DNA from 3 places in the Collimonas rhizosphaerae genome. Region 1 is predicted to be linked to each of the others. Evidence: predicted binding sites of a transcription regulator. Region 1 holds the regulator's gene; each other region holds the start of a gene.
What was found. The regulator sigma-54, encoded in region 1, starts transcription at its own class of promoters, with help from an activator protein. The targets are predictions, from matches to a motif close to TGGCANGNAANCTGCTTT.
Positions count from the first base shown of each region.

Region 2: a site for sigma-54 is predicted at 4,836-4,853, ahead of prpB (methylisocitrate lyase). Genes of this name have one in related genera too.
Region 3: a site for sigma-54 is predicted at 3,086-3,103, ahead of V8G57_RS10675 (TorF family putative porin). Genes of this name have one in related genera too.

Region 1 is NZ_JBANDC010000004.1:279,298-287,288, reverse strand. Features, by position in the region: gene V8G57_RS07640 (DUF4197 domain-containing protein) at 13-702, shown strand; gene hpf (ribosome hibernation-promoting factor, HPF/YfiA family) at 812-1,162, opposite strand; gene V8G57_RS07630 (RNA polymerase factor sigma-54) at 1,318-2,799, opposite strand; gene lptB (LPS export ABC transporter ATP-binding protein) at 2,903-3,649, opposite strand; gene lptA (lipopolysaccharide transport periplasmic protein LptA) at 3,646-4,188, opposite strand; gene lptC (LPS export ABC transporter periplasmic protein LptC) at 4,245-4,838, opposite strand; gene V8G57_RS07610 (KdsC family phosphatase) at 4,835-5,416, opposite strand; gene V8G57_RS07605 (KpsF/GutQ family sugar-phosphate isomerase) at 5,416-6,447, opposite strand; gene V8G57_RS07600 (monovalent cation:proton antiporter family protein) at 6,582-7,991, shown strand, end outside.
Region 2 is NZ_JBANDC010000005.1:96,406-104,396, forward strand. Features, by position in the region: gene V8G57_RS08625 (propionate--CoA ligase) at 1-470, opposite strand, end outside; gene V8G57_RS08630 (bifunctional 2-methylcitrate dehydratase/aconitate hydratase) at 609-2,060, opposite strand; gene V8G57_RS08635 (hypothetical protein) at 2,161-2,562, opposite strand; gene prpC (bifunctional 2-methylcitrate synthase/citrate synthase) at 2,679-3,842, opposite strand; gene prpB (methylisocitrate lyase) at 3,896-4,786, opposite strand; gene prpR (propionate catabolism operon regulatory protein PrpR) at 5,064-6,710, shown strand; gene ntrC (nitrogen regulation protein NR(I)) at 6,734-7,991, opposite strand, start outside.
Region 3 is NZ_JBANDC010000006.1:166,112-174,102, reverse strand. Features, by position in the region: gene V8G57_RS10695 (YifB family Mg chelatase-like AAA ATPase) at 1-445, opposite strand, end outside; gene V8G57_RS10690 (accessory factor UbiK family protein) at 456-698, opposite strand; gene V8G57_RS10685 (GNAT family N-acetyltransferase) at 810-1,271, opposite strand; gene pdxR (MocR-like pyridoxine biosynthesis transcription factor PdxR) at 1,419-2,879, shown strand; gene V8G57_RS10675 (TorF family putative porin) at 3,164-3,937, shown strand; gene V8G57_RS10670 (P-II family nitrogen regulator) at 4,058-4,396, shown strand; gene V8G57_RS10665 (ammonium transporter) at 4,416-5,963, shown strand; gene V8G57_RS10660 (GNAT family N-acetyltransferase) at 6,083-6,631, shown strand; gene gshA (glutamate--cysteine ligase) at 6,936-7,991, shown strand, end outside.

The sequences.
Region 1 (7,991 bases):
ATGAGGATCGTTATGCGCCGCGTATACCAAACAGCAGTGACCCTGACCCTGGCAGTAACCGCTTCCGCCGCGCTTGCCTTGTCCTTAAGCGACTTGAGCAACCAGGACGCCAGCAGCGGCCTGAAAGCTGCGCTGCAAAAAGGCGCGGATGTCGCGGTGTCCAAACTGGGCGTCGAGAATGGCTTCCTGAACAACGACAAGGTCAAGATCGGCTTGCCCAGCGTGCTCGATAAAGCCATGCCGCTCTTGAGGATGACCGGCCAGGGACAGAAACTGGACGACCTGGTGGTGTCGATGAACCATGCCGCGGAACAGGCAGTGCCGTTGGCCAAGCCGCTGCTGTTGAATGCAGTGAAATCGATGTCGGTGACGGATGCAAAAAACATCCTGACCGGCGGCGATACTTCGGTGACAGACTTCTTCAAGGCAAAGACTTCGGCGCAACTGGGCCAGAAATTCCTGCCTATCGTCAAAGGCGTGACCGACCGCAACGGCTTGTCGGCGCAATACAATTCGGTCATGGGGCAAGTCGGCAAGACCGGCATGGTGCCAGCCCAGCAAAGCACCGTTGAAGGTTACGTCACGCAGCGTGCGCTGGACGGCCTGTACACCATCATCGGCGACGAAGAGAAAGCGATACGGCAGGATCCGGTCGGCGCCGGCAGCGCGATTATCGGCAAGGTGTTCGGCGCATTGAAATAAGGACGCGCCGCAGCGATAAACAATAATATGGTTTGACAATAACAAAGGGCGCATTGACTGCGCCCTTGTTCATTTATTGGCGCGAGCCACACAGCTCGCGCAGGTCGGATCAGGTCGCGGCGGGGAGTTCTTCCGGCAGGTGCTTGATGGCATCATGCTGGTGGTCTTGCATCTTGTCCTTGTATTTGATCACCTGGCGATCGAGCTTGTCGATCAGGGCGTCGATGGCGGCGTAAAGATCGTGGGCAATGCTTTCGGCATGCAAATCTTTTCCTTTTACGCGCAGGTTGATTTCCGCTTTTTGGCGTTTTTCTTTTTCAGTAATCTTGTCGACCGTCAGGATCACGCTGATATCGATGACCTGGTCGAAATGGCGTTTGATACGCTCTAGTTTGCTTTGTACGTATTCGCGAATGGCAGGGGTTAACTCGAGGTGATGCCCACTGATGGTGAAGTTCATACAGCGCTCCTATCAAGAATATTGCTGGCGGTCCGGAGCTGGATACGCAGGATCTTTAGGCGGACGGTCCGAAAACAGACAGTCCTGGCAAGAACCAATGAAACCCGCTTCGTCTGGACACAGCAAGGGTAAGCTTTACAATCAAACCAGAAGAACTACAAGGCCTTGCGTAAATTAACAGACGGAATTTTCAGTGCTTCGCGATATTTTGCGACGGTGCGGCGGGCTACCACCATACCTTGTTCCGCAAGCATGTCGGCAATCTTGCTGTCAGAGAAAGGATTTTTTGTATCTTCCGCTCCTATCAATTGCTTAATGAGTGCCCTGATTGCCGTTGAGGAAGCCTCTCCACCTGCCTCAGTAGCAACATGGCTGCCGAAGAAATACTTCAGTTCAAACATCCCGTGGGGAGTGAGCATGTATTTCTGAGTGGTTACACGAGAAATAGTACTCTCGTGTAGTCCCAGTGTATCAGCTATTTCACGCAACACAAGCGGCCGCATGGCCACCGCGCCGTGCGAAAAGAAATTCCTCTGGCGTTCCACGATGGCTTGCGCCACGCGCAGGATGGTGTCGAAGCGCTGCCGCATATTCTTGATCAGCCACTTGGCTTCCTGCAGCTGCGAAGTGAGCGCGCCGTCGCCCTTGCTTTGCTTCAGAATGTTGGCATACAGGACATTCACCCTGAGCCTTGGCATGACGTCATTGTTGAGCATGACCTGCCAGCCCTGCTTGCTGCGCCTGACGATCACGTCGGGCACGACGTAGTCGGAAGTGTTGGCGGCGAACGGCGCGCCGGGGTGCGGATTGCACTGCTTGATGACTGCCTGCGCTTCGCGCAGGTCTTCGTCGTCGCAATCGAGCGCCTTCTTGATTTTATTGAAATCGCGTTGCGCAAAAAGCATCAGGTGATCTTGCACGATCGCCAATGCAAGCCGGCGCGTGACAAATGGCACTTTGATAAAACGCCTGATCTGCAAGCTCAGGCATTCCGCCGCATTGCGGGCGCCGACGCCTGCCGGGTCGAAACTCTGCACCATCTTCAGCGCCGTCGATAATTCCTCGATGGCGATTTCCAGTTCCGGCGGCAGCCGCTCCAGGATTTCTTCCAGCGATTCTTCCAGGTAGCCGTTGTCGTCCAGCGCATCGATGGTCAGCTCGACCAGGGCGCGGTCACGCAAGTCGTGCAGCGTTTCGCGCATCTGCTGCAGCAGATGTTCGCGCAAGGTGGATTCGTGGGCTTCCAGCTGCGGCCGCGCATCTTCGTCATCCGGGGTTTTTGAACTGCGCGCGACATCGTCGAAACTCCATTCGCTGTCGCCGCTTTCCGGGCCGCTCTCGGCGGCCGGCGGCGTGTCCAGCCCGGTTTCGCTTTCGCTCGGCGAGCTGCTCACTTCGCTGTCGCCCACCGGGGCATCCATGGTCGACGCGGTGCCGCTGATGGCGCCGTCCGCCAGCAAGCGTACGGAATTGTCGAGCGGGTCGTCGACCCGCTCCAGCAGGGGATTGTCCGACAGGATCTGTTCCAGCTCCTGGTGCAGTTCGAGCGTGGACAATTGCAGCAGCCGGATAGACTGCTGCAACTGAGGTGTCAGCGCAAGATGCTGCGAGGTGCGTAGCTGGAGTGATTGTTTCATGGCTTCCGTGCAGACAATTCACTGGTATTTCTTTATTCGGGGCAGGCTGCCGCAGCGCGGCGCATTCCCTTGCCCCCGACCGTTCGGGCATATCTCGATGAAGCTACATGCGGAAATGCTCGCCCAGGTATACGCGCCGCACCGACTCGTCGGCGATGATGTCGTCCGGACTGCCGCTGGCCAGCACGCTGCCCTGGTTGATGATGTAGGCGCGATCGCAGATGCCCAGTGTTTCGCGCACATTGTGGTCGGTGATCAGCACGCCTATGCCGCGTTCCTTGAGGAAGCGGACGATGCGCTGGATCTCGATCACGGCGATCGGATCGATCCCGGCAAACGGTTCATCCAGCAGGACGAAGCGGGGATTGGTGGCCAGCGCGCGGGCGATTTCGACCCGCCGGCGTTCACCGCCCGACAGCGACAGCGCCTGGTTTTCACGCAGCTTTTCGATTTGCAGCTCGTGCAGCAGCTTCTGCAGCTGCTCGTCGATTTGAGCCTTGGTGAGCGGCTTGCCGTTGGGACGCTGCAGTTCCAGCACGGCGCGGATATTGTCTTCCACCGTCAGCTTGCGGAACACCGATGCCTCTTGCGGCAGGTACGACAGGCCGAGCACTGCACGCCGGTGGATAGGCAAGCGTGAAATGTCGACGCCGTCGAGGTCGATCTCGCCGCCGTCCGACGGCACCAGGCCGACGATCATGTAGAAAGAAGTAGTCTTGCCGGCGCCGTTGGGGCCCAGCAGGCCGACCACTTCGCCGCAATGCACTGTCAGCGACACGTCGTGGACTACCTGGCGCGCGCCGTAGCTTTTCTGCAGGCCTTTGACGATCAGGGTGCTGGGAGCTGTCATTGCGGAGCTTTCGGGCGCGGCTGGATGACGGCGCGTATGCGTCCGGCGCCTGCCTGGCTGTTGCCGTTGACGGTATTGTTGACCGAATAGAATTCAGTGCGGCTGTCGTAGGAAATGAATTCGCCGTTCACTTCGTCGGTTGGTTTGTCGCCTTGCAGGCGGCGCATCTGCGCCTTGGAAAACAGCTTGGTGATTTCTGTCTTGCCGTCGTATTCGATGCGTTCGGCATGGCCGTCGATCCACAGGTCGGGGCCGCCGTCGCGTTTTTGCTTGAACGTGGCGAGCTTGCCGGGATCTGCGTACAGGGTGGCGAACTGGTAGCCGGACGGATCGGTAGTCACCACCACGCGGTCGGCTTTCATCAGCAGCGTACCGCGCGTCAGCACCACGTTGCCGGTAGCGACATTGACCTGCTTGACGTCGTCATAGGTGAGCTGGTCGGAATCGATCAGCGTCGGTTTTTCGGAGTCTGCTTTTTCTGCATGCGCCACGCCTATGGCGCTAAGCAACAGCAGGGATATGAAAAATAGTCGTTTCATGAAAAATCCTGGATAAAGGATAGAACGGTGTGCATAAAATGGCCTGTTTGCCTGGATCAGCGAGGTTTGGGCGGAAACACGCCGTGGACCTTGCTGAACAGTTTCAGTACACGCGTGGAATTATTGAAATCCATGCCGGTGCCATGCAATACCGATTGTCCCAGCGTGAGCTCCACCGGTTTGTCGGACTGCATGACGTCGTCGTCGGGCAGCAGCAGCAGGTATTCGGATTTCAAGTGGAAATTGTCGGCCTGCGGCGTCTTCGGCCGGTCCGCATTGACGTCGCCGTACAGATGCACCTTGCTGTTGTTGTCTTCGATCTTGCCGCGGTCGGCGCGCAGGTTCATCGGCGGTTTTTCCTTGTCCAGGCTGTGGATCAGCGGCTTTTGCACATCGAACGAATCGTCGCCTGGATTATGTGTCAGCCGGTCGCCGGAAATGTTGTAGCGCGGCTGCCCGGTGGGCGACATCTGCACGTAATTGAAATGCTCGACGAAATAATCGGGTTCGGTGCGCGCCGCCTTCGGCAGCAGGTCTTCGGTATTCTGGTGCATCACCTGCACCAGCCAGAAACTGCCGAGCGCCAGCAAGATGAACAATATCAGCAGCAGCAGGAAGCGGAAGCGGTAGGTGGAGCGCAGGTTTTTCATGCAATGTCCTGCGGTGTGGTGCGCAGGTACGACGCCAGCGTCGCTGCGTAGGTATTTTGCGCCTGCATGATCAGGTCGCAGATTTCACGCGCGGCGCCGTGGCCGCCGCTGGCCTGGGTGACATAGTGCACGCGGCTGCGGACATCGGGATGGCCGTTGGGAACGCTGACCGCAAAACCGACCTGCGACAGGATCGGCAAGTCGATCACATCGTCGCCGATAAAGCCGCAGGCATCCGGCGCCAGTCCCAGCTGTGCAAGCAATTTGACAAATGCCGCGTGCTTGTCATGTACGCCTTGCTGCACATGAGCGATGCCAAGGTCGCTGGCGCGGCGGCTGACGATCGCCGACTGCCGCGCGCTGATGATGGCGGTGGCGACGCCGCTCTGCTGCAACTGCTTGATGCCGTGGCCGTCGAGCGCGTTAAAGCGCTTGAGCTGTTCGCCGTCGGCGCCGTACAGCAGGCCGCCGTCAGTCAGGATGCCGTCGACGTCGAAAATCATCAGGCGCACCCGCGCTGCGCGCGCTGTCAGGTCGGCGAGGTTGGTGCTGTCGCCGTGCTTGGCCTGGATATTCATCAGATTACCTTGGCGCGCGTCAGGTCATGGATATGCAGCGCGCCGACCAGCATGCCAGTGGCGTCGGTGACCAGCAGCTGGTTGATGCGGAATTGCTCCATCATGTGCACCGCGTCGACCGCCAGCTGGTCCGGGCCGATGGAGCGCGGGTTGGCGTGCATGACGTCGGCGATCGTGAGCTTGGTGAAATCCTGCACCTGTTCGATCAGCCGCCGCAGGTCGCCATCGGTAAAGACGCCGATGGCATGGAATTTTTCATCCACCACGGCGGTCATGGCGATGCCCTTGCGGGTGATTTCCAGCAGCGCCAGCGACAGCGATACGTCCGCGGTCACGGCCGGAATCGCTTCGCCGCTGCGCATGACGTCGCGCACGTGGGTCAGCAGGCGCCGTCCGAGCGCGCCGCCGGGATGGGAGCGGGCGAAATCTTCTTCGCGGAAGCCGCGCGCGTCCAGCAGCGCCACCGCCAGGGCGTCGCCCATCGCCAGCGTCGCGGTGGTGCTGGCGGTCGGCGCCAGGTTCAGCGGACAGGCTTCCTGGTCGACCCTGACATCCAGGTGCACATTGGCCAGTTGCGCCAGCGCCGAGTCCTGGTTGCCGGTCATCGCGATCAGGCTGGCGCCCATGCGCTTGATGATCGGCACGATCGCCATCAGCTCCGCGGTTTCGCCGGAATTCGAAATGGCGATGAACGCATCGTCCTCGGTCACCATGCCGAGGTCGCCATGTGCCGCTTCGGCCGGATGGATGAACAGGGCTGGAGTGCCGGTAGAGGCCAGCGTGGCGGCGATCTTGCGGGCGATATGGCCGGATTTCCCTATTCCAGAGACCACCACCCGGCCGCTGCAGTTGAGCAGCAAGGCAATCGCCTGTGCAAAAGGATCGTTGACGTCGTCGGAAACCCGGTTCTTCAGGGCGATGATGGCATCGGCTTCGATTTGCAGGGTGCTCCGAGCAAGTTTCAGCGCACGGCCGGCGTCGAATGACTTGGGCAGGGTTTGGGACAAAATTTTAGTATCGGTTAGACTCATCCCGAAAGTATAAACGAAATCCTAAAGCAAAAAACTTGCCAGTCTCGATCGGCTTCAATTAATCTGTCCCTAGTTCTGCCCGCATTAGCGTTGCTGCAACAATGTGTTGATATTGAAATAATTAATTACCAATGATGCTTACCGGACTAGAACTGACAATCTTGCTGCTTGGCTCCGCCGTACTGGGCGTGGTGGCTTTTCGCAGCTTTCATTTGCCGCCGATGCTGGGCTACCTGGCGGTGGGTATCCTGATCGGCCCGCATGCGCTGGGTTTTGCCGAAGACAACGCCACCACCCACGCGCTGGCGGAATTCGGCGTGGTGTTCCTGATGTTTTCGATCGGCCTCGAGTTTTCGCTGCCGAAACTGACGGCGATGCGGCATATCGTGTTCGGCCTGGGCATGGCGCAGGTTGGATTGACCATCGGCGCCACCATGCTGTTCAGCTGGCTGATGGCGGTCATCCTGCCGCAGCTCACCAATATCAGCTGGCAGGCTGCGTTCGCCCTGGGCGGCGCGCTGACCATGTCTTCCACGGCTATCGTGTCCAAGCTGCTGACCGAACGCATGGAGCTGGAAAGCGAACACGGCCGCCGCATCATCGGCATCCTGCTGTTCCAGGACCTGGCGCTGGTGCCTTTGCTGATCGTGGTGCCGGCCCTTGCCGAGCATAACGGCAACCTGCTGGCGACGCTGGCCTGGGCCAGCGGCAAGGCGGTGCTGGTGCTGGCGCTGCTGTTGTTCTTTGGCCAGAAGCTGATGCGGCGCTGGTTCCAGATCGTGGTGCGGCGCCGTTCGCAGGAGCTGTTCATGCTGAACCTGCTGCTGATCACGCTGGCCGCAGCCTGGATTACCGAGCGCGCCGGCCTGTCGCTGGCGCTGGGCGCGTTCATTGCCGGCATGCTGATTTCGGAAACCGAATACAAGCACCAGGTGGAAGAAGACATCAAATCGTTCCGGGACGTGCTGCTGGGGCTGTTCTTCATCACCGTCGGCATGCTGCTCAACCTGCGCCTGGTGATTGAACACTGGTGGCTGGTATTGCTGCTGCTGATCGGCCCGGTGTTCCTCAAGTTCGTGCTGATCGCGGCGCTGGCGAAAATCTTTCGCTCATCCACCGGCGTCGCGCTGCGCACCGGCCTGGCGCTGGCGCAGGCCGGGGAGTTCGGCTTCGTGCTGCTGAACCAGGCCGGCGGCCTGCAGCTGGTTGATCCCTTGCTGATCCAGCTGATCCTGGCGTCGATGGTGTTGTCGATGCTGGCGGCGCCATTCATCCTGGCCAAATCCGACGCCATCGTAATGAAACTGTCTTCCAGCGAATGGATGATGCAGTCGCTGGCCTTGACCCAGATCGCGACGCGCACCATGGCCACCAAGAAGCACGTGATCATTGCCGGCTTCGGCCGCAGCGGCCAGAGCCTGGCCAAGCTGCTGGAAGAAGAGGGCATCGATTACCACGCGCTCGATCTCGACCCCGACCGCGTGCGCGACGCCCGCTCTGCCGGCGCGCATGTCTCCTACGGCGACGCCTCGCGCCGCGAAAGC
Region 2 (7,991 bases), on a different contig from region 1:
TTGGGCGTGGCATCGTCGATGCGGCTCGCCAGGCTGTTCGAAGCGAAGCCGCCGAACACCACCGAATGGATGGCGCCGATGCGGGCGCTGGCCAGCATGGCGAATACCGCCTCGGCGATCATCGGCATGTAGATCAGGACCCGGTCGCCGCGTGCCACGCCCAGCCCTTGCATGATGGCGGCCATGCGGTTGACCTCTGCATGCAGTTCGCGGAAGGAATAGGTCTTTTCAGTGCCGGTCTCGGTGGAAATCGCGATCAGGGCGGGCTGGTCGCCGCGCGTCGCCACCCAGCGGTCGACCGCGTTGTGGCACAGGTTGGTGGCGCCGCCGGCAAACCACCTGGCGAACGGCGGCCGGCTGTCGTCGAGCACTTGCGAGAACGGGTGGTGCCAGTCGATGCGCCTGGCTTGCTCGGCCCAGAAGGCGGACGGATCGTCGATCGAGCGCTGGTAAAAGGTGGCGAAACTCATGCTGTCTCCTCGCTTCTTGAAAAGAATCGTAGGGCTGGAAGGCGAACGCCTTCCGCCTTGCATGCTTCTGCGGCATGTCTTGGCAAACCACTGCGGACAAATGCAACAGCGCCCCGTCAAAGCGGGGCGCTGCCTGGTTTAGATCACATACAGGTCAACATACTCGTTGACTGCCATGTCTTCCAGTTTTTTCTGGTCCAGCGACACTTCCAGGATCTTCTGCTGCTGCTTGGCCGACAGCTGGCGCGCCAGGTTGACCTTGAACTTCGCTTCCAGCAGCGGAATGCCATCCTTGCGGCGGCGGGCGTGGCCGATCGGATATTCGACCACGATTTCCTTGAGTTTCTTGCCATCCTTGAATTCCACGGTCAGCGCATTGGCGATAGAACGCTTCTTCGGATCGTGGTAATCCTTGGTGAATGCCTTGTCTTCGACGCAGACGATCTTGTCGCGCAAGACGTCGATACGCTTGTCGGCGGCGATCTTGTCTTCATAATCGCCGGCTGTCAGGCGGCCGAAAATCAGCGGCACCGCAACCATGTACTGGATGCAGTGGTCGCGGTCGGCCGGATTGTTCAGCGGACCCTTCTTGTCGATGATGCGGATGCAGGCTTCATGGGTGCGGATGGTGATCTTCTTGATGTCTTCCACCGACTTGCCGGCCTTGGCCAGTTCGGCGTGCAAGGTCATGGCCGCTTCCACCGCGGTCTGCGAATGGAATTCGGCCGGGAACGAAATCTTGAACAGCACGTTTTCCATCACGTACGATTCATACTTGCGCTGGAACTTGAAAGGCTGGCCTTTGAACAGCACATCGTAGAAGCCCCAGGTCTTGGCGGTCAGCACCGACGGGTAGCCCATTTCGCCGCTCTTGGCGATCAAGGCCAGGCGCACCGCGCGCGAGGTGGCGTCGCCGGCTGCCCAGGATTTGCGCGAACCGGTGTTCGGCGCATGGCGATAGGTGCGCAGCGACTGGCCGTCGACCCATGCCAGCGATACCGCATTGAGGATTTCTTCGCGCGTCAGGCCCATCATTTCGGCCACTACCGCGGTCGACGCAACCTTGACCAGCACCACGTGGTCGAGGCCGACCTTGTTGAAAGAATTCTCGAGGGCGATGCAACCCTGGATTTCGTGCGCCTTGATCATCGCGGTCAGCACGTCCTTCATCTTCAGCGGCTTCTTGCCGGCGGCGATGGCGTTGCGCGAGAGCCAGTCGGCGGTAGCCAGGATGCCGCCCAGGTTGTCGGACGGATGGCCCCATTCCGCTGCCAGCCAGGTGTCGTTGAAATCCAGCCAGCGGATCATGGCGCCGATGTTGAAGGCGGCCTGGATCGGATCGAGCTGGAACTGGGTGCCCGGCACTTTGGCGCCGTTAGGCACCACGGTGCCCGGCACGATCGGTCCCATCAGCTTTTTGCAAGCCGGATACTCCAACGCTTCCAGGCCGCAGCCCAGGGTATCGATCAGGCAGTTGCGGGCGGTATCGTAGGCTACTTTGGATGTGATCTTGTATTTGGTCACGTAGTCGACGATATCGACCAGCACTTTGTCGTATTTTGGGCGGACGTTGGAGATGTGAGCGGACATTGTTTTCCTTGATGATGAAAAATTAAAACGAACAATTACAACCAAAAAATTAAAGCAGAAATACCCAGCCGCTCCTGCAACGCCGTCCCGGTTCAGGGCATCAGCGCAGCTTGCACTCGTTGGCCAGTTGCTGTCCCAGCTTGGAATTGAGCAGCATCGACTTGGCCGGGATCTGGATCCACACCAGGCCGCTGGCCTTGTCTTCCAGGCGCACCGCGCCGGTGGTGGTGCTGACCGTGGTCATCGGATAGCTGCGGCCTTTCCAGGTCAGCTTGACGTCGCTGCCGGCGCCGGCCAGGTCGACCCGGTTGCCCAATTCGCAATAGAAATTACCGGTCAGCAGGCTTGCCGACGGCGCCGGCTCCAGCTTCAGGAGGTTCGGCAAAGCCGGGGCCGGCTTGGTATCGGCCAGCGGCACGCTGGAGCCGCAGGCAGCCAGCAAGGCGGTAAGTGTCAAAGCGGAAGCGATACGGTAAGTATTCAATGCGTTAAAAGCGATCATATGGTCCCGGCCCTAAGGCGTTAATTGAGTAAGCAGCGGATAGTTTCCATCGCTTACGCGATGGAAACATCTATTGGCTCGCTCCTGCGCCAGTATTGCCATTTTGCATACGGGCGCTATTTGCGTTTGCCAATCGGGACAAATTTTAAATCTTCTGGGCCCACATAATTCGCCGATGGACGAATAATCTTGTTGTCTATCCTTTGCTCGATAATGTGCGCCGCCCAGCCGGAGGTGCGGGCAATCACGAACAACGGCGTAAACATGGCGGTCGGCACACCCATCATGTGATACGAAACGGCCGAAAACCAGTCCAGGTTGGGGAACATTTTCTTGATGTCCCACATCACCGTTTCCAGCCGCTCGGCGATATCGAACATTTTCAGGGAGCCGGCATCCTTGGACAGGTTGCGCGCCACTTCCTTGATCACCTTGTTGCGCGGATCGGAGATGGTATACACGGGATGGCCGAAGCCGATCACCACTTCCTTGTTTTCGACGCGCTTCTTGATGTCGGCTTCTGCCTCGTCCGGGTTGTCGTAGCGCTTCTGTATCTCGAATGCGACTTCGTTGGCGCCGCCGTGCTTGGGGCCACGCAAGGCGCCGATGGCGCCGGTGATGGCCGAATACATGTCGGAGCCGGTGCCGGCAATCACGCGGCCGGTAAATGTCGACGCGTTGAATTCATGTTCGGCGTAGAGGATCAGCGAAGTGTGCATCGCCTGCTCCCACAGCGCGGACGGTTTTTCACCGTGCAGCAGGTGCAGGAAATGGCCGCCTATCGATTCGTCGTCGGTTTCGGTTTCGATGCGCTTGCCGTTGTGGCTGTAGTGGTACCAGTACAGCAAGACGGAGCCGAGCGAGGCCATCAGGCGGTCGGCGATATCGCGCGCACCAGGCGTATTGTGGTCGTCTTTTTCCGGCAGGACGCAACCCAGCGCGGAGACGCCGGTGCGCATCACGTCCATCGGATGCGATGACGCCGGCAGCCACTCAAGCGCCGCCTTGACGTTGGCCGGCAGCCCGCGCAGGGCTTTGAGCTTGGTTTTATAGGCATTCAGTTCAGCGCTGGTGGGCAGTTTTCCATGCACCAGCAAATGCGCGATTTCTTCAAATTCGCAGCTGTCGGCGATATCCAGGATATCGTAGCCGCGGTAGTGCAGGTCGTTGCCGGTCTTGCCGACGGTGCACAGCGCGGTATTGCCGGCGGTGACGCCGGACAGGGCTACCGATTTCTTGGGCTTGAAGGTTGCCGCTGCTGCAGGCTGTTGCTCACTCATGTGTCGTGCTCCTATGCGATTTATTTGACCAGGATTCAAATACAGGATGCCGGTTATTTCGCCTTCTGCTGCGCAAACAAGGCATCCAGTTTTTGCTCGAATTCGTGATAGTTGATGCGTTCGTAAAGTTCGGCGCGGGTCTGCATGGTGTCGATCACGTTTTTCTGGGTGCCGTCGCGGCGCAGCGCGGTGTAGACGTTTTCGGCAGCCTTGTTCATTGCGCGGAAAGCTGACAAGGGATACAGCACCAGGCCGACATCGGCGGATTTCAGTTCATCGACCGTGAACAGCGGAGTCGCGCCGAATTCCGTGATGTTGGCCAGCACCGGCACCTTGACCGCCGCCGCGAATGTCTTGTACATGTCGAGCTGGGTGATCGCTTCCGGGAAGATCATGTCGGCGCCGGCTTCGACGCAGGCCACCGCGCGTTCCATCGCAGCTTCCAGGCCCTCCACCGCCAGCGCATCGGTGCGCGCCATGATGACGAAGTTGTCGTCGGTGCGGGCATCGACGGCAGCCTTGATGCGGTCCACCATTTCCTGCTTGCTGACGATTTCCTTGTTGGGCCGGTGGCCGCAGCGCTTGGCGCCGACCTGGTCTTCGATATGCATGGCGGCGGCGCCGAACTTGATCATGGCCTTGACCGTGCGCGCCACATTGAAGGCGGAAGAACCGAAACCGGTATCGACATCCACCAGCAGCGGCAGGTCGCAGACATCGGTGATGCGCCGCACATCGGTCAGGACGTCGTCCAGGTTGGAGATGCCGAGGTCCGGCAAGCCCAGCGAACCGGCTGCAACGCCGCCGCCAGACAGGTAGATCGCCTTGAAACCGGCGCGCTTGGCCAGCAAAGCGTGGTTAGCGTTGATCGCGCCGACCACCTGCAACGGCGATTCGTCACGAACGGCCTGCCTGAATGCAGCGCCTGCGGAATATTGCGTCATATCGTCACCTTGTCTCGAACAGGTTTCATGGGGAAACCGATACAGCAATATTGCAATCGCCATGCCATGGCCGGCATGAACCGCGGCAATTCCCCGTCCGTTTCCCAGGCTGCGACGACTATTTATTTGGAATCAGGGACTTGCGTGGATCGCCTCGGAGTCATCGAGCGATTGCATTGCTGTCCTCGATGTTCCATACTATGTTTCAAATTGATCCATGAAACATTAATGAAACATCATTGAAACACCGCTACAGCAACAATGAAACCTCGATAACATGGCCCGTCCCCTGCCCTCTCCCGCCAGCAACCGCGACAACAACGACCTGCCGGTCATCTGGACCGTCTCGGTATCGCGCCTGTTCGACCTGTTCCGCGACATCACGCTGGAATTCGACCACCAGGCTAATATCGCGCCTATCCAGCTGGGTTTTGAAGACGCGGTCCAGCACATCCGCGAACGGCTGGCGACCGAACGCTGCGACGCCGTGATTGCCGCCGGCTCCAACGGCGCCTACCTGAAGAGCCGCTTGTCGGTGCCGGTCATCATCGCCAAGGCCAGCGGCTTCGATGTGATGCAGGCGCTGGCCCGCGCCCGCAAGATCACGCCGCGGGTCGGCGTCATCACTTACCAGGCGTCGATGCCGGCGCTGGCGGAATTCCAGGCCGCATTCGACCTCAGCATCGAGCAGCGCAGCTACGCCACCGAAGAAGACGCCCGGGCCCAGGTCAGCGATTTGAAAGCGAGCGGCATCAAGGCGATAGTGGGCGCCGGCCTGATCACCGACCTCGCCGAAGAAGCCGGGCTGAGCGGCATCTTTGTCTACTCCGCCGCATCGATCCGGCAAGCGTTCAACGATGCGCTGGAACTGGCGCGCCTGACTCAACTCCAGCTGGAATCGACCGGCGGCCGCAGCTATCCGGTCAGCGACACGCTCAGGGCCAAGCACGGCATCAGCGATTTGCGCGGCGCGTCGGACGCCATGGAAGCGATACGCAGGTCGGTGACGCTGTTTGCGCGTTCGCCGGCCAACGTCCTGATCCATGGCGAAACCGGCAGCGGCAAAGAGCTGGCGGCGCAGGCGATCCACCGTGAACATCCGCTGGCGCAGGGCACGGCCAGCGGCCGCAGCAGCCGTCCTTTTGTCGCGGTGAACTGCGGCGCGATTGCAGAATCGCTGCTGGAATCCGAGCTGTTCGGCTACGAAGAAGGCGCCTTCACCGGCTCGCGCCGCGGCGGCCGCGCCGGCCTGTTTGAAGCGGCTCACCGCGGCACCCTGTTCCTCGATGAAATCGGCGAAATGCCGCTGGCGCTGCAAACCCGGCTGCTGCGCGTGCTGGAAGAGCGCGAAGTGGTGCGCGTAGGTTCTACCCGCCCGATCGCGGTTGACGTCCGCATCATCAGCGCCACCCATTGCAACCTCGAGGAAAGAGTGCGCGACGGCCGTTTCCGCGCCGACCTGTTCTATCGCATCGGCGTCCTGCGCCTGGATTTGCCGCCCTTGCGCGCGCGCCCGGAGGATTTGGTGGCGTTGGCGGAATGGTGCCTGAAACAGGCGCTGGCGTCGCTGGATGTGCGGCCGCACGCCAATCTCCACGCCGAAGTCGTGGCTTGCGCGCCGCTGCTGGAAAGTTATGCCTGGCCCGGCAATGTGCGCGAACTGCGCAACCTGATGGAACGCGTGGCGCTGTTCCTGGCGGCCGAGCCGCTGCGTTCGCTGACGCCGGCCTTCCTGCTGTCGGCGGCGCCGGAACTGGCGGCCGCGAACAGCAATGCGCCGCCGGCGGTTGCCATGCCGGCGGTGGCGGAATCCGCGGCGCAGGTGCTGGCAAGGTTCGAGGGCAACCGTGCAGCTGCGGCCCGGTACCTGGGCATCAGCCGCACTACCCTATGGCGCAAACTGAGGGAATCGCAGGATAGCTAAGCACCATCCTGCCCGGCTTGCCGTCAATCGTCTTTTGCGCCGGCTATGCCTAATTCCTGGATCTTGCGCGTGATGGTATTGCGTCCGATGCCAAGGCGTACCGCCGCATCGTTCTTGCGTCCGTGGGTATGGCGCAAGGCGATCTTGATCAGGGCCGATTCAAACTGCCGTCCCAGCACATCCATCACGTCGGCGTCGCCATTGCTGAGCATCTGGGCCGCTTCCGTCTCCAGCAGGGCAATCCAGCTTTGCTTTTCAAGCGGCCGTTCGCCGGCGCCCGCAGCTTGCGCCGCCGGCGCCAGGATTTCAGGATAGTGCGCGGCAGCGGCCGGCGCCGCCAGATGCGGATCGAACGCTACCGGCCGGCTGGCCGGGCTTTCCAGCTGCATGCTCTGGTCGCGGCCGCCGACCAGGTCTTGCGGCAGGTCCTTGATCTCGACCGTCTGGCCGGGCGCCATCACGGTAATCCAGTTGCACAGGTTTTCCAGCTGGCGCACGTTGCCTGGCAGGTCCAGGCTGCTCATGAAGCGCATGGCGTTATCGGAAACCCGCTTGCTTTCGACGCCCAGCTGCTTGGCGCTCTGGCTCAGGAAGTAGCGCGTCAGGATCGGGATGTCTTCGCGCCGCTCGCGCAAGCTCGGCAAACGCAGCCTGATCACATTCAGGCGGTGATACAAGTCTTCGCGGAATAGTCCCTCGCGTACCCGGGTTTCCAGGTTCTGGTGGGTGGCGGCGATGACGCGGACGTTGGCTTTCAGGGACTGGTGGCCGCCGACCCGATAGAAATGGCCGTCGGACAGCACGCGCAGCAGGCGCGTCTGCAGGTCGAACGGCATGTCGCCGATTTCATCGAGGAACAGGGTGCCGCCTTCAGCTTGTTCAAAACGGCCGCGGCGCGATGCCTGGGCGCCGGTAAATGCACCACGCTCGTGCCCGAACAATTCCGACTCCAGCAAATCTTTCGGAATCGCCGCGGTATTGAGGGCGATGAACGGCTGCGACGCGCGCGGGCTGTGCTTGTGCAAGGCGCGTGCGACCAGTTCCTTGCCGGTGCCCGATTCGCCGGTGATCAGCACCGTCACATTCGATTGCGACAGGCGGCCGATGGCACGGAACACGTCTTGCATGGCCGGCGCCTGCCCCAGGATTTCCGGCGTCTCGGCAGAGGCTTGCTCGACGTTGGCCTCGCGCAAGCTTTCTTCCAGCGCGCGCCGTATCAGTTCGACCGCCTTGTCGACATCGAAAGGCTTGGCCAGGTATTCGAAAGCACCGCCCTGGAAT
Region 3 (7,991 bases), on a different contig from region 1:
CCTCATCGGCATTGCCGCGCGGCAGGATGAAAGCGCGGCGTTCGCCGCTGTCCGCGGTCATGGCGAAAGTCATCGCCAGCGCGCCGCGTATCGGCCTCAATTCGCCAGACAGCGACAGTTCCCCGGCAAATTCATATTGATCGAGCTGGTCGGACGGCATTTGTCCCGAAGCCGCCAGGATGCCGAGCGCAATCGGCAAATCGAAACGGCCCGATTCTTTCGGCAGATCGGCTGGCGCCAGGTTGACCGTGATGCGGCGCGAGGGAAATTCGAAACGCGCATTTTGCAGCGCTGCGCGGACCCGGTCTTTGGATTCCTTGACCTCGGTTTCGGGCAGGCCGACGATGGTAAAAGATGGCAGGCCGTTGGCCAGGTGGACTTCGACCGTGACCGCGGGCGCCTGCATGCCTGCCAGCGCCCGGCTTCTCAGTACCGCCAGCGTCACTGGCTCGGCATCAAGGGCGTTTCAATTGCGCTTCAAGCTCGGTCACGCGAGCCTCAAGCGCTTCGAGCTTGGCGCGGGCGCTTGCCAGCACCTGGGCCTGCACGTCGAATTCTTCACGCGTGACCAGGTCCAGCTTGGAGAATCCCTGGCCCAGCATGGCCTTGACGTTTTTCTCGATATCCTTGGCGGGAGAGTTTTCGATGGCCTGGTTGATCTTGGCCTGGATGTCGTCAAAAAAGTTGGGTTTGTTCATGATCGGCCCTTCAAGGTAAATAAGAAAAATGATAACCGATACAGGCAAACCCGACATCGGAATTCTGGTCCGGCGGGGCAGTTTAAGCCATAACCACCCATCCTTCCGCCGCTAGAGCTGCTTGCGGTATTGCACGAAACCGGAACGTTGCGCGATGCGGTCGTACAGCTGCATCGCGGTGCTGTTGGTTTCGTGCGTCAGCCAATGCACGCGGGTGCTGCCGGCCGCCTTGGCCTGCGCATAGACATGCTCGATCAGCCGGCGGCCGACGCCGGCGCCGCGCTGTTGCGGCGAGACGTACAAATCTTGCAGGTAGCAGGAATCTTCCACTGTCCAGCAGGAACGATGGAAAATCCAGTGGACCAGGCCGACCGCCTCGCCGCCTGCCATCGCCAGCGCGCCGAACGCCGGTTCCTTCGGATCCAGCAGGCGCTGCCAGGTGACCAGGCGCGTGGCTTGCGGAATATCGACTTCATAAAAATCCTGGTAGCCCTGCCATTGCGGCTGCCAGATGGCGAAATCCTGCTCGCTGAGCGGCTTGATCTGAATCGATGAACGTGGTGCGGATGCCAAGATAACCTCCTGTGGAAATACGATGACGATAAATGCCTGCGGGTGCACAACAGCGTTTATCGTAGCGCCGCAAGTTGGTATCATCAAAGATCCAAGATTGATTATATTTATAGGTCCAATGTGAAGATTGCGCCTCCGCTCCTGTTGATGAACCTCGATCCAGCCGGCATTACGCTGGACGGCGGCAACGGCCTGGCCAAGCAGCTCTACCTGGCGCTGCGCCGGCGGATCCTGGCCACGCCCGGCACTTACCGCATCAAGCTGCCCACTTCGCGCAACCTGGCGCTGGCTTTGCAGGTGTCGCGCAATACCGTGGTGCGGGCGTACGAGCAGCTGTACGCCGAGGGTTACATCAGCAGCAGGGTGGGCGACGGCACCTATGCCGATGGCTTGGCGGCGGCAGTTGTTGCCGAGCCGGATGCGCAGGCCGCGGCAGCGCCCGCCATGCGGCAATCGGCCATGCAGGGGCGATTGAGCGGATATGAGACACGGCGCCGCATGTCGGCCGGGCCGGCGCGCGCGTTCCGGCTCGGGATTCCCGCCTATGACTTGTTTCCGAACCAGATCTGGGGCCGTCTGCAAAGCCAGTTCTGGCGTCGTGCGCCGCTGGCGGAAATGGGTTACGGCGACGCCGCCGGCAACCTGCGGCTGCGCGAGCTGATTGCGGCCTACCTGCGGCAGGCGCGCGGGCTGGCTTGCGAACCGTCGCAAATCGTCATCACGGCCGGAGCGCAGCACGGGATTGCCCTGTGCGCGCAATTGCTGCTCGATGCCGGCGACAAGGTCGCTATCGAAAATCCTTGTTATCCGGCTGCAGCTGCAGCGCTGGCGGTGGTTGGCGCGCAGCTGGTGGGGATTGCCCTGGACCAGGATGGGATGGACACGTCGCAACTTGCGCAGCACGCTGATTGCCGGATGGCGTATGTGACGCCGTCGCACCAGTATCCGCTCGGGGTCACGCTGTCGCTGGCGCGCCGGCTCGAACTGCTAGCCTGGGCCGAGCGCCACAACACCTGGGTCGTCGAAGACGATTACGACGGCGAATATCGTTACGACGGCACGCCATTGGCGCCGCTGGCGGCGCTCGATCGCAGCGGGCGCGTGCTGTATGTCGGCACCTTTTCAAAAATCGCCTTTCCCGGTTTGCGGCTGGGCTACCTGGTGCTGCCGCCCAAGCTGGTGCCGGCGCTGACCGCGCTGCACGCCATGGGCGACCGCCATCCGCCGGCCGCGGACCAGGCGGTGATGGCCGAATTCATCGCGGCCGGTCATTTCCAACGCCACATCCGGCGCATGCGGCGCGCCAGCCGCGCGCGCCGTGACGCCTTGCTGGAAGGCTGGGCGCCATTGTTCGGACAGCAGCTGCCTTTGCCCAAGGTCGCCGCCGGTTTGCACCTGAGCCTGCCATTGGCGAGCGCCGGACAGGAGGCTGACCTGGTGGCCAAGGCCATCGCCGCCGGCGTTGAGCTCAATCCCATGAGCCGGTTCTGCCTGCCTGGGCAAGCAGTCAATCCGCAGCATCGAGCCGGCCTGGCGCTGGGTTTTGCCGGTGTCGACGAAGCGGCCATCGGGCGCGCACTGTTATCCCTGCGGCAAGCCTGGACTTGATTTGTAGCCGACTACAGGGCGTCATGTAGTCTTCTCTTCATATTTTCGCACCAAAATAATGCTCAATTAAATGCGTGCATTATTATGGTGCATTTCCTTGCCGATTTTTTTGTGCAAGAACATCCTGCAGTTAACAATCAGTAAAAGCAGTGAGTAAAACGCCCCACAAGGGGCTGCAGCCATGGAAAAGGAGAGATCGGCGCAGTTGGCATGGGTTCTGCTATGGAAAGTCCGAGGAGTACTGATTTAGCGGTTTTTCATTCAACATACCAACAGGGACATCCATGAAAAAGCTGATTTTAGCCGCAGCAATAGCAGCAAGTTTCTCCGCAGGTCTCGCTCACGCCGAAGACGCCAAGCCGGATAACGAGATCAGTTACAACATTGGCGCGGTCAACGACTACCGCTTCCGCGGCATTTCGCAAACGCGTTTTGACCCGGCGATACAGGGCGGTGCGGATTACACCAACAACCCTACCGGCCTGTATGCGGGCACCTGGCTGTCGAATATCAAGTGGATCAAGGATGCGGTCGACAGCGCCCATACCGGCACCGGCGGCAAGGGCCCGGTTGAATGGGACATCTACGGCGGCAAGCGCGGCGAACTGCCTGGCGGCTTCACCTATGACGTCGGCGGCCTGTACTACTACTACCCGACCAACAACTACAGCCAGATCGGCCGCAACGCCAACACTTTCGAGCTGTATGGCCAGATCGGCTACGGCCCGGCCTATTTCAAGTACTCGCATGCGCTGACCAACCTGTTCGGCACGGTCGACAGCAAGAACAGCGCTTATTACGATGCCGGCGCCAATTTCGATGTCGGCGCGGGCGTCACGCTGGGGCTGCACCTCGGCCACCAGACAGTGGAGCATTTCAGCTTCGGCAGCTACACCGACTGGAAAATCGGCGCCACCAAGACCTTTGAGCAGCTGGCCGGCGTGACGCTGGGACTGGCCTATGTCGGCACCGACGCCAAGGATGGCGCGTACGTCAGCCCGAGCGGCAAGAACCTGGGCCGCAACGGGGTAGTGTTTTCGGTAGCGAAGACCTTCTGACGCATTGGGGACAGAATTACTCTGTCCCCAACTGACCAGGACATGAGCTTAAAGCAAAGCCGGATTACGCAAAACCTGAGTGAGCTGAATTCCTAAATTCGATAAAACAACGAGGCCGACATGAAACTGATTACAGCAATCATCAAACCATTTAAGCTCGACGAGGTGCGCGAAGCGCTTTCGGCGATTGGCGTGCAAGGCATTACCGTGACCGAGGTCAAGGGTTTCGGCCGCCAGAAAGGGCATACTGAGCTGTACCGCGGCGCCGAATACGTGGTCGACTTCCTGCCGAAGACAAAAATCGAAGCAGCGGTGGACGACAGCATCCTGGAACAGGCGGTAGAAGCGATTGAAAACGCGGCGCGCACCGGCAAGATCGGCGACGGCAAGATTTTTGTATTTGATCTGCAGGAAGTTATTCGTATTCGTACCGGTGAAACCGGCAAAGATGCAATCTAAGGGGATAAAAAATATGAACATCAAAAGTACGTTTGCTACGATTTTGGCGGCTTGCTCGCTGATCGCGGCTACTTCCATGTTGCCGGCCCGTGCCGCCGACGAGGCATCGGCAAGCGCTAGCGCAAGCGTGGCAGCTGCCAGTGCGGATGCTTCCACCGCAGCTCCGGCTGCCGCGCCTGCGGCATCGGTTGCTGCGGCGCCGGCAGCGGCCGCTCCGGCCGCCAGCGCTCCGGCTGCCGCCGCGCCTGCGGCGCCGGTGCCGAACAAGGGCGATACTGCCTGGCTGCTGGTATCGACCGCGTTCGTGATCCTGATGACTTTGCCGGGCCTGGGCCTGTTCTACGGCGGCCTGGTGCGCAGCAAGAACATGCTGTCGGTGCTGATGCAATGCTTCACGGTGTTCTCGCTGATCATCGTACTGTGGATACTTTACGGTTACAGCATTGCGTTCACCGAGGGCAATGCCTTCTTCGGCGGATTCAGCCGCCTGTTCTTGCACGGCATGACGCCGGATTCGGTTGCCGCCACTTTCAGCAAAGGCGTGGTAGTGCCTGAGTTTGCCTACGTGGTGTTCCAGGGGGCGTTTGCCGCGATCACCTGTGCGCTGATCATCGGCGCCTTCGCCGAGCGCGCAAAGTTCTCCGCGATCCTGGTGTTCACGGTCCTGTGGTTCACGTTCGCTTACCTGCCGATGGCGCACATGGTCTGGTTCTGGCCTGGTCCTGATGGCTTTACCGACGCCGCTGCTGCGGAAAAACTGACCGCTACCGGCGGCTGGCTGTTCCAGAAGGGCGCGCTCGATTTCGCCGGCGGCACCGTGGTGCATATCAATGCCGCTATCGCGGGCCTGGTTGGTTCGTACGTGATCGGCAAGCGCGTCGGCTTCGGCAAGGAAGCATTCAAGCCGCATAGCCTGACCCTGACCATGGTCGGCGCTTCGCTGCTGTGGTTCGGCTGGTTCGGTTTCAACGCCGGCTCCGCGCTGGAAGCCAACGGCAGCGCCGCACTGGCTTTCATCAATACCTTGCTGGCGACTGCCGCTGCGGTGTTGAGCTGGAGCGCCGGTGAATGGATCGGCAAGGGCAAGCCGTCGATGCTGGGCGGCGCTTCGGGTGCGGTCGCCGGCCTGGTGGCGATTACGCCTGCCGCCGGTTTCGTCGGCCCGATGGGCGCTCTGATCATGGGCTTGCTGGCTGGCTTCATCTGCCTGTGGGGTGTCACCGGCCTGAAACGCCTGCTTGGTGCGGACGATGCGCTGGACGTGTTCGGCGTGCATGGCGTCGGCGGTATCCTGGGCGCATTGCTGACCGGCGTGTTTGCGGCGCCTAGCCTGGGCGGCGTCGGCATCTATGACTATGTCACCAATGCAGTGCTGCCAGACTATTCGATCACTGGCCAGCTGTGGATCCAGTTTGAAGGCGTGCTGACGACCCTGGTCTGGTCGGGCGTGGTGTCGCTGGTCGCATTCAAGCTGGTCGACATCGTCATGGGCTTGCGCGTGACCGAAGAAGAAGAACGCGAAGGCCTGGACATCTCCAGCCATGGCGAATCTGCTTATCACGACTGAGTCCTGCCTGATTGCGCCGGATAGCTGCAGCATTGGCTATCCGGTGCGATGTTCGATGCAATCCCGGGCTCGTCCTGGGATTTTGTTTTTTTGACGTAGCCGTTTCAGGAGATTCCAGCTTGGACCCGACCATCACCCCGCAACGCCTGACCGCATGCACGGTTGAAGACGTCAAGGCGAACCAGTTCGATCAGGTGGTGGGGCCGCTCACCGATATCCTGATGGCGTGCGTGGAGCAGGGCGCCAGCATCGGATTCCTGGATACGCCGAATACCGAAGATGCTTTTTCATTCTGGTACGGCGTCAGCGGCTCGCTGGTGAGCGGCGGCCGGCGCTTGCTGGTGGCGCGCTTTGCCGGCCAGATCGTCGGCACCGTGCAGCTGGTGCTAGCGGCGCCGGCCAACGGCCGCCACCGCGCCGAGATTTCCAAGCTGCTGGTGCATCCCGACGTGCGGCGCAAAGGCGTGGCGCGCGTGCTGATGCAAAAGACAGAGACGATTGCGCGCGCCGATGGTCGCTCGCTGCTGTTCCTGGAGACACGCACCGGCGACGCGGCGGAATCCCTGTATAGCTCGCTCGGATTTGAACTGGCCGGCATCGTTCCCGCCTATGCCCGCTCGACCACCGGCAAGCTGAGCGACAGCAGCTTCATGTATAAACGGATCTGATCCTGAGGGGTTAGCGGCAATTACGCTCGAATCCGATAACAATGTGACACGATTTACAAGGCGCCTGACGGCGCTTTTTTGTTTTTCCGGGACTTTAAAAATTCGCGACCGGCCCGATGTAAACTTGGCTCATAGACGCACCTGCCGGAGCGTCGCCGTGGATGGCATCCCGGCGGTAGACCGGCGAAATAATGCATTTCCCGTTAGAATCTGCGTCTCTTGCCTGTCATGGGAGTCCTGAAAGACATTCCTGTCATGGGCAGTTGCGCAAGTTCGCTGCATAGTTCCCAAAAGAAAGTTTTATATGGTTCCGCACCTTGTCACCGCCCTGAACGGCCCTTTGCTCGATCTGGAAAAGAAAATCCTCGCAGCCACCCCGGCTATCGAGCGCTGGTTCCGGATGGAATGGCAAGAGCACACGCCGCCGTTCTATTGCTCGGTCGACCTGCGCAACTCGGGCTACAAGTTGGCCCCGGTGGATACCAACCTGTTCCCGGGCGGATTCAGCAATCTTTCGCCCGAAATGTTGCCGCTGGCGATACAGGCGGCCATGGCAGCCATCGAAAAATATTGTCCGGACGCCAAGAACCTGCTGCTGCTGCCGGAACTGAACACGCGCAATACCTTTTATCTGCAGAACGTGGCGCGGCTGATGCAGATTTTCCGCCAGACCGGCTTGCATGTACGGCTGGGTACGCTCGATGAAAGCGTGAAAGAAGCACAGACGATCGAATTGCCGGACGGCAGCACCATTACGCTGGAGCCGATGGAGCGCTCCGCCAACGGCCGCCGGCTGGGTTTGAAGAATTTCGACCCGTGCACCATTTTGCTGAATAACGACCTGTCTTCCGGTACGCCGTCGATACTGGAGAACCTGAACGAACAGAATGTGCTGCCGCCGCTGCACGCCGGCTGGACCGTGCGCCGCAAGAGCAACCATTTCATGGCCTACGACGAAGTGGTGAAGAAGTTTTCGAAGCTGGTGGATGTCGATCCGTGGATGCTGAATCCGTTCTTCGCCAAGGTCGACCAGGTCGATTTCGACGCGGCGGACGGCGACGACAAGCTGGCGGCCGCCGTCAGCTCGCTGCTGGCCAAGATCCGCAAGAAATACAAGGAATACGGCATCACGGAAAAACCGTTCGTGATCGTCAAGGCCGACGCCGGCACCGACGGCATGGGCGTGATGAGCGTGACCGACGTCAGCCAGATCAAGGAGCTGAGCCGCAAGCAGCGCGAGAAGCTGTCGCTGGGCAAGGCCGGCGGCGAAATCCACGACCTGATCATCCAGGAAGGCGTGCATACTTTCGAGCATATCAATGATGCGGTGGCGGAACCGGTGGTGTACATGATCGACCGT